DNA from 3 places in the Microbacterium sp. NPDC056052 genome. Region 1 is predicted to be linked to each of the others. Evidence: predicted binding sites of a transcription regulator. Region 1 holds the regulator's gene; each other region holds the start of a gene.
What was found. The regulator LexA, encoded in region 1, represses DNA repair genes until DNA is damaged. The targets are predictions, from matches to a motif close to TCGAACANNTGTTCGA.
Positions count from the first base shown of each region.

Region 2: recA (recombinase RecA) is a predicted target of LexA. The motif match lies at 2,788-2,803, and genes of this name have one in related genera.
Region 3: ACFC1J_RS11050 (DUF222 domain-containing protein) is a predicted target of LexA. The motif match lies at 1,668-1,683, and genes of this name have one in related genera.

Region 1 is NZ_JBHJWV010000007.1:27,918-32,191, forward strand. It holds gene ACFC1J_RS13925 (histidinol-phosphate transaminase) at 1-720, opposite strand, end outside; gene ACFC1J_RS13930 (LysM peptidoglycan-binding domain-containing protein) at 795-1,151, opposite strand; gene lexA (transcriptional repressor LexA) at 1,473-2,159, shown strand; gene metE (5-methyltetrahydropteroyltriglutamate--homocysteine S-methyltransferase) at 2,279-4,274, opposite strand, start outside.
Region 2 is NZ_JBHJWV010000003.1:370,734-375,007, reverse strand. It holds gene miaB (tRNA (N6-isopentenyl adenosine(37)-C2)-methylthiotransferase MiaB) at 1-577, opposite strand, end outside; gene ACFC1J_RS08310 (regulatory protein RecX) at 669-1,499, opposite strand; gene recA (recombinase RecA) at 1,537-2,589, opposite strand; gene ACFC1J_RS08300 (DUF3046 domain-containing protein) at 2,863-3,087, opposite strand; gene ACFC1J_RS08295 (helix-turn-helix domain-containing protein) at 3,092-3,400, opposite strand; gene ACFC1J_RS08290 (CinA family protein) at 3,542-4,081, opposite strand; gene pgsA (CDP-diacylglycerol--glycerol-3-phosphate 3-phosphatidyltransferase) at 4,081-4,274, opposite strand, start outside.
Region 3 is NZ_JBHJWV010000005.1:66,180-70,453, forward strand. It holds gene ACFC1J_RS11045 (MFS transporter) at 71-1,441, shown strand; gene ACFC1J_RS11050 (DUF222 domain-containing protein) at 1,703-3,046, shown strand; gene ACFC1J_RS11055 (hypothetical protein) at 3,269-3,697, opposite strand; gene ACFC1J_RS11060 (hypothetical protein) at 3,694-4,164, opposite strand; gene ACFC1J_RS11065 (LamG-like jellyroll fold domain-containing protein) at 4,233-4,274, opposite strand, start outside.

The sequences.
Region 1 (4,274 bases):
CGGATCCGCGGCGAGGTAGCCGACCCTCGCTCCCGCGAACGCGAAGGCCTTGCTCATGGTGCGGGAGACGGCGAGGCGCGGCCGTCCTTCGAGCAGCGTGAGCGCCGACGGCGAATCCTTCGGGGCGAACTCCTGGTACGCCTCATCGACGATCACGATGCCTCGCGCGGCCTCGTACACCGCCTCGATCACGTCGAGCGGCAGCGGGGTGCCCGTGGGGTTGTTCGGCGCGCACAGCAGGATCACGTCGGGATCGTGCTCCCGGACCTGCGCGACCGCCTCGTCGACGGTCAGCTCGTAGTCGGGGTGGCGGACGCCGGCGACCCAGGTGGCACCCGTGCCCTGGGCGAGCAGCGGGTACATCGAGTAGGTCGGCGCGAATCCGAACACGGTGCGGCCAGGACCTGCAAAGGCCTGCAGGATATGCTGGAGAACCTCGTTGGATCCGTTGCCCGCCCAGATGTTCGCGGCCACGAGATCGTGGCCGAGGTAGCCGGCGAACGCCTCACGGAGCTCGGTGAACTCGCGGTCCGGGTAGCGGTTGACGTCGCGCAGCGCGACGGCGATGTCGTCGAGGATGTCGCTCGCGACCCGCTCGGGAACCGGATGCGTGTTCTCGTTCACGTTCAGCGCCACGGGCAGAGGCGCCTGCGGGGCGCCGTAGGGGCGCAGCCCGCGGAGGTCGTCACGAAGGGGTAAGTCGTCGAGCGAGACAGTCACCCTGCCATGCTAGGCGGCCCGGCTGTGGCCGATCGCACAGATGACCGCGGTTGCTGAGCTCCGTCGAAGTAAGATCAGCGTCCGGTCGCGCCGTACTCCGCGGGGATGGCCAGGTGCTGCCCGACCTCGATCACGCCGCCGTCGACGAGGTTCAGCTGGGAGATCTTGGCGACGACATCGCGCGGGTCGGCGTTCGGAGCGACCTCGCCCGCGATCGACCACAGGGTGTCGCCGGGCTGCACGGTGATGGTCGTGAACGTGTTGCCCGTCGTCTGCTCACCGGAGGCGAGCGCGGATCCGCCGCTCAGCGCCGCGAACGCGATCGCCGCGGCCACCGGGAGCGCGACCAGCGCGGCGAGCACGCGCCGACCGCGTGCGGTGATCCGCAGTCGCGTGGCGGGAACCGGACCGGCAAAGGTGATGCTGCTCATGGTGCTTCTCCTCAGTGTCTGTGTCGGTCCGCCTCTCCCCGGATCGGGATCCCGTGTGGAGGATCTTCGAATCCGGGCCTCTGGAGAGGCGAACCTACGTACCGAAACTACTTTCGAGTTCGAACATCTGTCAAGCGGTCTTCGAATATCGGTTCCGATGATTCGCCGACACGCTCGAACAGATCTATCGATTCCGCCCCGATCTCGGATACGGTTTCGATACGAAGACCCCATCACGGACCACCGACATTCGAATCGCCGCCCGCGAATCCATGCCGATCCCCGGATCCGTGAGGGCCCGACGCACACGAAGGAGATGGCATGAGCGACGGTGCGAACCTCGGCTCCGAGGCCCCGCGGACGCGGCGCCGCAAGAGCCTCAGTGCGAAGCAGATGGCGATCCTCGAGGTCATCCAGACCTCGATCGCCCGGTACGGCTACCCGCCGAGCATGCGCGAGATCGGCGACGCCGTGGGTCTCAAGTCCCTCAGCAGCGTGACGCATCAGCTCGGTCAGCTCGAACTCAGCGGCTATCTGCGCCGCGACGCGGGCAAGACCCGCGCCATGGAGGTCCTGATCGACCTGCCGGGCCTCTCGACCGAGAACCCCGCCGACGCCGCCCCCTCGGTCGGCGATGCCGCGCTCGTGCCCCTCGTGGGCAGGATCGCCGCCGGCGTGCCGATCACGGCCGAGCAGCAGGTCGAGGAGATCTTCCCCCTTCCCCGTCAGCTCGTCGGCAAGGGCGACCTGTTCATGCTCAAGGTCTCGGGCGAGTCGATGATCGACGCCGCCATCTGCGACGGCGACTGGGTGGTCGTGCGCTCGCAGGGCACCGCCGAGAACGGCGAGATCGTCGCAGCCATGCTCGACGGAGAGGCCACGGTCAAGACGTTCCGCCGCCGGGACGGCCACGTGTGGCTGCTCCCCCGCAACAGCGCTTTCGAGCCGATCCTGGGCGATGACGCCACGGTGCTCGGCAAGATCGTGGCGGTGCTGCGCGCCGTCTGATCCCACCCCGTCCACGTCGAGGCCCCCTCTCAGCACCGAGGCCCCCTCTCAGATCCGTATCTGAGAGGGGGCCTCGGTGCTGCGAGGGGGCTTCGGTGAAGACGCCCGACGCGGAGGGATCAGACGGCGACCGACACGTCCTCGCGGACGCGGCGGGTGGCCTCGACGATGTTGCGCAGCGAGGCGTTGGTCTCCTCGTAGCCGCGCGTCTTCAGGCCGCAGTCCGGGTTGACCCAGAGCTGACGCGTCGGGATCTCCTCGACCGCGCGGCGCAGAAGCGCCTCGACCTCGGACGCGTCCGGCACGCGCGGCGAGTGGATGTCGTACACGCCGGGGCCGATGCCGTGGTCGAAGCCCGCCGCGGCGATGTCCGTGACGACCTCCATACGGCTGCGGGCGGCCTCGATCGAGGTGACGTCCGCGTCGAGCGCACGGATCGCGTCGATCACGACGCCGAACTCCGAGTAGCAGAGATGCGTGTGCACCTGCGTGGCCGTCTCCGCACCCGCCGTGGAGAGGCGGAACGAGGCGACGGACCAGTCCAGGTACGCCGGCTGGTCGGCCTTCTTGAGCGGCAGGAGCTCGCGCAGTGCCGGCTCGTCGACCTGGATGACGCCGATCCCGGCGGCCTCGAGGTCCGCGATCTCGTCGCGCAGCGCCAGGGCGACCTGGTTCGCCGTCTCGGCGAGCGGCTGGTCGTCGCGGACGAACGACCACGCGAGGATCGTGACCGGACCGGTCAGCATGCCCTTCATCGGCTTCGCGGTGAGTGACTGCGCGTACTCGGACCACGCGACGGTGATCGGCGCCGGACGGGAGACGTCGCCCCAGAGGATCGACGGGCGCGTGGCGCGGGATCCGTAGGACTGCACCCAGCCGTTCTCGGTGACGTCGAAGCCGTCGAGGTTCTCGGCGAAGTACTGCACCATGTCGTTGCGCTCGGGCTCGCCGTGCACCAGCACGTCCAGGCCCAGCTCCTCCTGCAGCGTCACGACCCGGCCGATCTCCTCGCGGAGGAAGCCGTCGTACTCGTCCGCGGTGATCTCGCCCTTGGTGAACTGCGCGCGGGCGCGACGGATCTCGCCCGTCTGGGGGAAGGATCCGATCGTCGTGAGCGGCAGCGCCGGCAGGTCGAGCGCGATCGACTGCGCGGCCACTCGGGCCTCGTAGTCGCCGCGGTCGAAGTCGGCGTCCGTCAGCGCCGAGGTGCGCGCGCGGACGGCGTCCACCCGCACGCCGGGAGCGCTGAGCCGGTCAGCCAGGGCGGCGGAGGCGGCGTCGAGCTCGGCGGCGATCGCGGCGCGACCCTCGGCGAGGCCCCTGGCGAGGGTCGTGACCTGAGCGACCTTCTGGTCGGCGAACGCCAGCCAGCTCACGAGGCGGGCGTCGAGCTTCGTCTCGTCCTCGACGTCGTGCGGCACGTGCTGCAGCGAGGTGGAGGTGGCCGCGGCCACGCCGGCCGCGCCGAGACCGCGCAGGGCCTCGAGGGTGTCGAACGCCGCGGAGAGGTCGCCGCGCCAGATGTTGTGGCCGTCGACCACGCCACCGACGAGCACCTTGTCGGCGAGACCGGGGACGGATGCCGGCACCGCGCCGCGCACGAGGTCGAGGCCGATCGCCTCGATCGGAGCGGCGGCGAGGACCGCGAGGTTCGCGTCGAGGGCCGCATACGGGGCCGCGACGAAGATCGCCGGGCGCTCCGCGAGACCGCCGAGGACCGCGTACGCGCGCTCCGCAGCCGTGCCGAGCGCGGCGGTCGAGGCGGGCAGCGACTCGCTCACGAGCGCCGGCTCATCCAGCTGCACCCACTCGGCGCCGGCGGCCTTGAGCGCACCGAGCACCTCGGCGTAGACCGCGACGAGGTCGTCCAGGCGCGACAGCGGGTCGAAGCCCTCCGGCGCCTCGTCGGCGGCCTTGGCGAGCGCGAGGAACGTGACGGGGCCGACGAGCACGGGGCGGGTGCGGAAGCCGGCCTCCGCCGCTTCCTGCACCTGACGCACGACACGGTCGCTGGACAGGGAGAAGACGGTGTCGGGACCGATCTCGGGCACGAGGTAGTGGTAGTTCGTGTCGAACCACTTCGTCATCTCGAGCGGCGCGCGCTCGCCCTCGCCA
Region 2 (4,274 bases), on a different contig from region 1:
TGCCGCGGAGGTTCGGCACGATGCAGAACGTGCAGGTGTTGTTGCAGCCGACCGAGATCGACACCCAGCCGCTGTGCGCCGAATCGCGACGGGTCGGCAGCGTGGACGGGAAGACCTCGAGAGCTTCCAGGATCTCCAGCTCGGCCTCGCCGTTGTGGCGGGCGCGCTCGAGCAGACCGGGCAGAGATCCCATGTTGTGGGTGCCGAAGACCACGTCCACCCAGGGCGCCTTGTCGAGCACGGCCTGCTTGTCCATCTGCGCCAGGCAACCGCCGACGGCGATCTGCATCCCCGCGTGCTTGTCCTTGCGGCTCTTCAGATGCCCCAGTGTGCCGTACAGCTTGCCGGCGGCATTGTCGCGCACCGCGCAGGTGTTGATGATGACGATGTCCGCCTCGTCCCCCATGGCGGCGCGAACGTAGCCGGCGCTCTCCAGCGAGCCGGACAGGCGCTCGGAGTCGTGCACGTTCATCTGGCATCCGAAGGTGCGCACCTCGTACGTGCGCCGCTGCCCGGCCTCATCGAGCGCCGCGGCGGAGGGCGCGATGAGCGTGGGCTCTGAGAGGGGAATGGTCATAGTGCCTGCCATTCTACTTTCGCCTGGCGGGAAAGGTCCCCGCCCTTCTCCTGGGCCGCCCCTCGGTGAGGTGGAACTCCGTCCTCCGGGATCAGCTCTCCTCGAACCGCACCCGCCCGACGCCCGAACCACGCTGCGTCTCACGCCAGGCCGTCCGTGCGGCGGTCAGCGCGACGCTGCCTCCGTACCCCCGGCGAGAGAGCTGCCCGACGAGGCGCCGGATCGCGGTGTCCTCGTCGTAGCGACGCAGACCGGCCACCTTGGAGCGTGCATAGTCGAGCGCCCGCTCGGCATCGTCATCGTCCAGGACGGACAGCGCCTCGTCGGCGACCTGGCGCGGAATGCCGCGTTGGCTGAGCGTGCGGGCGATCGCCACACGCCCCTGCCCCTTGCGTTCGGATCCCGCGGTCACCAGGAGCTCGGCGAGGGAGACGTCGTCGAGATAACCGCGCTGCTCGAACTGCTCGATGACGAGATCACGATCCTCGGAAGACAGGCCGTTCTCGCGCAGCACGTCGCGCGCCTCCGCGCTGGAGAGCTGCTTGGAACGGAGCTTCCGGACCAGCAGCTCGCTCGCGTCAGCGATCGGGTCGTCGGGGGCGAAGGCGTCGTCCCCGCCGTGACGGCCGACGGCGCGCAGCCCACGACGGCCCGGCGCAGATGACGCCGCCGCAGAGGCATGAGCCGCTTCCGGCGCCAGCGCTGCGGCGGCGGGGTGGCGGGAACTCGGCCCGCGACGCTCGGCCGCAGATTCCGCAGCCCAGGTCGAGCGCCACTCCGCCCCCGTGGACGGCTCTGCCGGTGCAGGGCCCGAGGGGCGCGGCCGCCCGCCATCGGCGGTCGTACCGCGCCCTCCGAACAGCGGGATCACGGGGGCGAGGCGACGGTCCTCGGACGATGCCCCGCCCCTTTCGTCACTCACGGCTCACTCCGGTCGCTGAGCGTCATCGATGCGCATGTCAGGCCGGACGGCGCTGTGCGAGCTCGTCGGCCGCTGTCGCGTCGGGAGCCGCCGCCCCGCCGATGCCGAGCTTCTGCTTGATCTGCGTCTCGATCGCCTGCGCGATGTCGGGGTTCTTGAGCAGGAAGTTGCGCGCGTTCTCCTTGCCCTGACCGAGCTGGTCGCCGTCGTACGTGTACCAGGCGCCGGATTTCTTCACGATGCCGTGGTCGACGCCGAAGTCGATGAGGCTGCCCTCACGGGAGATGCCGACGCCGTAGAGGATGTCGAACTCGGCCTGCTTGAACGGCGGAGCCATCTTGTTCTTCACGACCTTGACCCTGGTACGGTTTCCGACCGCCTCCGTGCCGTCCTTCAGCGTCTCGATGCGACGGATGTCGAGGCGGACCGACGCGTAGAACTTCAGCGCCTTTCCACCGGCGGTGGTCTCCGGGGAGCCGAAGAACACGCCGATCTTCTCGCGCAGCTGGTTGATGAAGATCATCGTGGTGTTGGTCTGGTTCAGACCACCGGTGAGCTTTCGCAGCGCCTGTGACATCAGTCGCGCCTGCAGGCCGACGTGCGAGTCGCCCATCTCGCCCTCGATCTCCGCACGCGGCACGAGGGCGGCCACGGAGTCGATGACGATGAGGTCAATGGCACCGGAGCGGACGAGCATGTCCGCGATCTCGAGCGCCTGCTCACCGGTGTCGGGCTGGGAGACGAGCAGCGCGTCGATGTCGACGCCCAGCTTCTTGGCGTACTCGGGGTCGAGGGCGTGCTCCGCGTCCACGAACGCCGCGATGCCACCGGCGCGCTGCGCATTGGCGATCGCGTGCAGGGTCAGCGTGGTCTTACCCGAGGACTCCGGGCCGTAGATCTCGACGATGCGGCCCCGCGGCAGCCCGCCGACGCCGAGCGCGACGTCGAGCGCGATGGAGCCGGTGGGGATGACGGCGACAGGAGCACGCTCGTCGCTGCCCAGGCGCATGACCGAGCCCTTTCCGAACTGCTTGTCGATCTGGGCGAGTGCGGTCTCGAGGGACTTCTCGCGGTCTGCGGGAGAGGGCATGACGTGCTCCTTCGTGCTCGTGAACTGCCGCCTGTAGGCTGTCGCGGCCACCCCGGCCGGGGTCGGCTCTCCGACAAGGCGTATGACCTCGTGGTCATGTCGAACACGCTAGGCGGGGCCACCGACATTCAGCCGAGGTTCCCGCAAGCCGTGCAGATCCCGATCACGAAATCATCTGTGCAGGACGATACGCGCATCTCGAACATGTCTTCGACGACACGCCGATGAGAGCGAGGAACGGATCGAACACCGCGCGCCCGGATCCGACCGGGTTCAGCGCCGTTTCGGCTCCAGCCGACCCGCGCCGTACCGGTGCGACTCGGGGACGTCCGTCTCGGCGCACAGCGCCAGCCACACATCCCGCGGAGGCACGCCGGCTTCCAACGCCTGCACGGCCGTACGCCCGCCGACGGCGCTCAGAACGAGGTCCGCCACGAGGGAACCGCCACGCGATCCGAACTCCGCGTCGACGGCGCGGAGGAACTCACTGCGCCGCATCCCGTCAGCGCAGCGACAGCTCGGACTCGACCGAGGCCACCAGCTCGTCGGGAACGACGTCGGGGATGACCTGCATGCCCTCGAGCACGGCGATCCGATCGCCGACCTCACGCATGATGGTGGAGATGGGCACGTCGAGTGCTTCGGCGACCGAGGCGAGGATCTCGCTGGACGCTTCCTTCTGCCCACGCTCGACCTCACTGAGGTACCCGAGCGCGACAGACGCCTTGCCTGCGACCTGGCGGAGCGTGCGACCCTTCTGCAGACGGAAGTCCCGCAGCACGTCACCGATCTCCTGACGTACGAGAATCATCGGGACCTCCTCTCCCCCATCGCCCGGCCCCAAGCGCCGGATCGGATGGTCAGTCTAACCCGACCTGTCGGGTTCGACACTAGTATTTCGTCCTGTGCGTTGAATGTGAGCACACTCGACTCAACTTCATCGAAAAGCACTCTATTCCCTGTCATCCTGCCCGGGCGCGCCGGCGTCGAACTCTCCGCCCGTCACAGCTTCGAAGACCAGCGCGAGAGCCGCCAGCACCGCGGCCGCACGGATCGCGGAACGATCGCCGCCGAACAGGAACGCCCGGCTGATCGTGCGCTCGGCGACGCTCACCCCGATGTGCACCGTGCCGACAGGCTGCCCGCCCTGCGGGGTGGGACCGGCGACACCGGTCGTGGCGACACCGACGTCCGCCGGGCGCCCCTCCACGGCCAGCGCCGCGCGGGCGCCCGCGGCCATCTGCCGCGCGACCTCCGGGTCGACCGGCCCGTGCGTGGCGAGACGGAGCGGATCCACTCCCAGCACCGAGGACTTGATCGGCGTCGCGTAGGCGACCACAGCGCCGTTGAGCACGTCCGAGGCACCCGCGATCTCCACGAGCGCCGCAGAGAGCGCCCCGCCGGTGAGCGACTCGGCGACGGCGAGCGTCATCCCGCGCTCTCGCAGCGCATCGAGCACGGCGGCCGCGGCGCGAGGCGACTCGGAGGCCATCAGGACGCTGCGCCGCGATCCGCGCGGGAGCCGCGCACCTGCGCCACCACGTAGTCGATGCCGCTCAGGATCGTCAGGATGAGCGCGATCACCATCAGCACCGTGGTCGTGACCGACCACACGGGCATCCCGATCCAGACGTGCAGCGGCAGCAGCGCCCACGACAGCGCCACGGCCTGCACGGTCGTCTTGA
Region 3 (4,274 bases), on a different contig from region 1:
GTCGCATCGACGCCGTCGGCTCAGGCTGGAGAACCGACAGACGTCTCCGAGCGTGCAAAGGAGCACACACATGACGTACGAGACAGCATCCCCCTCAGGCCTGCGCCGGGTCGTGGCCGCCTCGATGGCGGGCACGGTCGTGGAGTGGTACGAGTTCTTCCTCTACGCGTCGGCGTCGACCCTCGTGCTGGGCACCGTCTTCTTCCCGCCGTCCGACGATCCCTTCAGCGGCATCATCGCGGCTTTCGTGACCTATGCGATCGGCTTCATCGCCCGGCCGCTCGGCGGGATCGTGTTCGGGCATCTGGGCGACAGGTACGGGCGCAAGAAGCTCCTGCAGGCCAGCATCCTGATTATCGGCGCGGCCACCTTCCTCATCGGCTGCCTGCCCGGCTTCACCCAGGTGGGCTACCTGGCGCCGGTGCTTCTCGTGCTGCTGCGATTCGCGCAGGGCTTCGCGATCGGCGGCGAGTGGGGCGGGGCCGTGCTCCTGGTCGCGGAGCACAGCCCCCGTGAGCGGCGCGGCTTCTGGGCCAGCTGGCCGCAGGCGGCGGTGCCCGTCGGCAACCTGCTCGCCACGCTCGTGCTCTTCGCACTCTCCGCAACCCTGCCGCAGGACGCCTTCCTGGGCTGGGGCTGGCGGATCGCGTTCTGGCTGTCGGCCGTGATCGTGCTCATCGGCTGGTACATCCGCACCAAGGTCACCGAGGCACCCATCTTCCTGGAGATGAAGGCCGCGCAGGATCAGGAGGCGTCGAAGAGCTTCGGACCCCTCGAGGTCGTTCGCCGCTACCCCCGCGGCGTGCTCGTCGCGATGGGCCTGCGCGTCGCCGAGAACATCCTCTACTACGTGGTGGTGACGTTCTCGATCGTGTATCTCACCCAGACCGTCAAGGAGGCGACCTCGGCGACGCTGCTCATCCTGGCCGGCGCCCACGTCGTGCACTTCCTGGTGATCCCGCTGTTCGGACGACTGTCCGACAGCTGGGGCCGCAAGCCCGTGTACGCGGCCGGCGCCGTGCTCGGAGCCGCCTGGGGCTTCTTCGCCTTCCCGATGATGAACACCGGCAACCCCGTCGTGATCTGGGCGGCCATCGCCCTCGGCCTCGTCTTCCACGCCGCGATGTATGCGGGGCAGCCCGCGATCATGGCCGAGATGTTCCCGACCAGGATGCGGTACTCGGGTGTCAGCCTCGGCTACCAGGTCACGTCGATCTTCGCCGGCTCGCTGGCTCCGATCATCGCGACGAGCCTGCTCGCGCAGTACGCGTCGAGCGTTCCGGTCGCGATCTACGTGGCGATCGCCTGCGCGATCACGCTCGTCGCCGTGGCAGCCGCACGCGAGACGAAGGGTGCGGATCTTCGCGCCCTCGACGCCGACGACCGCACCCGGCTGGCGGGCGGGCAGCCGGCGGAGGAGAGCGCGGCACGGCAGCGCTGAGGCGCACTCGCCTCGCAACAGCGGCGTCCCGTTCCGGGACGTCGCTGTCCTTCGCGCCGACGCACCCTTCCCGAGCTCGACCTGGCGACCCCGGGTGAACGCGCCGGGAGCGACGGCTTCGCCACCTGTTCCGCTGTCGATCCAGCCGGCCTGGATCGCGCCGGCGTTCGCCGCGTTGAAGCCGTCGAGGTTGCCGGAGTCCGTCACGATCCCCTGTGGATAACTTTCGAAGCTATCTTCTAAGATTGGTAAACTCGAGGCATGAGCAGCACACTCGATCCCCTCCTGGAGGCGACCCGCGTCCTCCAGGTCGCGTGGGGTGCCGCTCGAACATCTGCGGACCTGAGCCGCGCTCAGATGCTGGCCGTCAACGATGCGCTCGGTCTGGTGAAGCGGCTCACCGAAGGTCTGCACTCCGAGGTCGGCGGCAGGATCTCCTACGAGTCCCGCCCCGAGCTCGGCCCGCAATCACTTGCCAAGCAGCAGGGCTTCCGCACCGCGGCGCAGCTCATCGCCACCACGACCGGCGCGTCCACGGGAGAGGCCGCACGGCTGGTGAAGGTCGGCGAGGCGATCGCCCCGCAGACGAACCTCCTCGGGGAGCCGCGACCCTCGCGCTTCCCGCTGGTGCAGGCCGCGGTGCACGATGGGCGGCTGAGCGCGGCTTCGGCGAGCGCGATCATCACCTTCCTGGAGAAGATCCGGTTCGCGATCGGCGCGGCACGGGTGGCGGACGCCGAGCGGATCCTCATCGAGCGAGCGCCCGCGCTGTCCCTGGACGGCGTCCGCACCATGATCACGCGCCTCGAAGCGCAGCTCGATCCCGAGGGCGTCGCCCCTCGCGAGGACGAACTGCGCGCCAGGGCCTCACTGTCGATGTTCGAGCGTGACGGAATGCTCCACATCGCCGCGACTCTCGACCCTGCGCGCGGCGCCCCGGTCAAGGCCGCGATCCAGGGCTTCGTCTCGGCCGAGTTCGCGGCGAAGCGGGACGGGCGCGATCCATCCGCGCCCGAGGCGGACCGGCGTTCTGTCGCCGCCATCCAGGCCGACGCACTCGTGCACCTCGCCGAGCACGCGCTGACCTGCGAGAGCACCTCGTCCCTCAACGGCGCGAGCGTCGTCGTGCGCATCGGGCTCGACGACCTCAGGAACGGCACCGGTCACGGACTCATCGACGGCATCGAACAGCCGGTCAGCGCCACGACGGTGCGGAGGATGGCCGCAGGCGGCGGAGTCATCCCCTGGGTCTGCGGGGCGAAGGGCGAGATCCTCGACTGGGGACGACGGCAGCGCCTCTTCACTGCGTCCCAGCGACTCGCGCTGGCCGAACGCGACGGCGGGTGCGCGTTCTGCGGGCTCCCGCCCGGGATGACGAAGGCGCACCACATCGAGTGGTGGGCCCGAGATCGCGGCGGCACCGATCTGGACAACGGGGTGCTCCTCTGCGAGACCTGTCATCACCTCATCCACGACAACGGGTGGGACATCCGCATCGAAGGCATCGGCGTGCGGGCGAAGGTCTGGTTCCTCCCGCCTCCCTCGACGGATCCGCTCCGCACACCCCGGCTCGGTGGGAGAGCCCGTACCGAAGTGCTCGTCTGATGCACGACCGGCACGAGGATGGCGGGGTGTCCGGGACGTTGAAACCTGCGCTTCCTGGTCGTTGAGCGAGGACGGCGTACTGCACCCAGGCGGCCCGGGCGCTGCCCCAGCCGGTCTCGGCGTCCCAGCCGGCGCCGACGGATTGGGTCGTGGTGGCGCCGTTGAACGTGCGCACAGAGTAGGCGTAGCCGCCCGAGGCGTCGAGGCCGTTCGAGACTCGGCTCAGGGTGCGGCGACGTCGATCACGAGATCGCTGCTCACCGACCCCACGGCGACCCTGATCGTGATCCGGCCCGCGGCCTCGGCGTGCAGCCCGAGCGAGCTCGCCACCCCGTCGGAATCCGTGGCGGAGGTCTCGAAGCCGCCCGGATACGCCGCCGGCCCTGACAGCACCTCGAACGTCGCGTCCCGAGCCGCGAGGGGTGCGCCGTCGTCGGTCGCACGGATGACGAGCCGCACCTCGTCGCCGAGGCGCACCGCACCCTCCGGCGAGACGATGCGGATCGCCGGACCGTGCTGCGCGGCGTCGGCGGACGACGAGGCCGAGGGCTTCGCTGTTCCTGCTCCGCCCGCGGTGCACCCGGTCAGCAGGGCCGACAGGAGCACCGCCAGCAGGGCCGCCGCCCCGGCCCCCGCCGTCGCCCGGGTCACGCCGGCACCAGGGTGATCATGAAGGTCCGGCTCACCGGCCCCACGTGCACCAGCACCGGAAAGGTACCCGCGGCGAGCGCCACGATCGGAAGGATCAGGGTCCCGTCCGTGTCGATCGGGGCCGAGGCCAGCGCACCCTGCAGCAGGACCGACTCGTCCCACGACGCGATCCCGACGGCGTTCACCAGCTCCGCCGTGCCGTCGGCGGGGATCGGGCCGGCGCCGGCGACCTGGAAGATCAGCGGCGCGGTGTCCCCCGCGACCGAGAACGGATAGGTCTGCGCGTCGTCGACGGCGCCGAGGAGGTCGACCGTGATCGCGACCGAGGCCGACGCCTGCGGCAGCGCGAGCGCCGCCGCGATCACGGGCACCGACCAGACGCCGGCGGCGACGGCGCGTCGCCTGGTCCATCCGCGGTCGCTCCGAAGAGCTCCGTCCTTGTCCATCGGCGTGCCGTGGGTCGTCATGGTGCTGCCTCCTGCGTGGGTGTCTCCGCGGCGTCGGGTGCGCAGCGGGCGGGATCCGGCGTCCGCGCTCATCGCGCAGCCGGGTAGGACATCGGGATCGTGGCCATGCC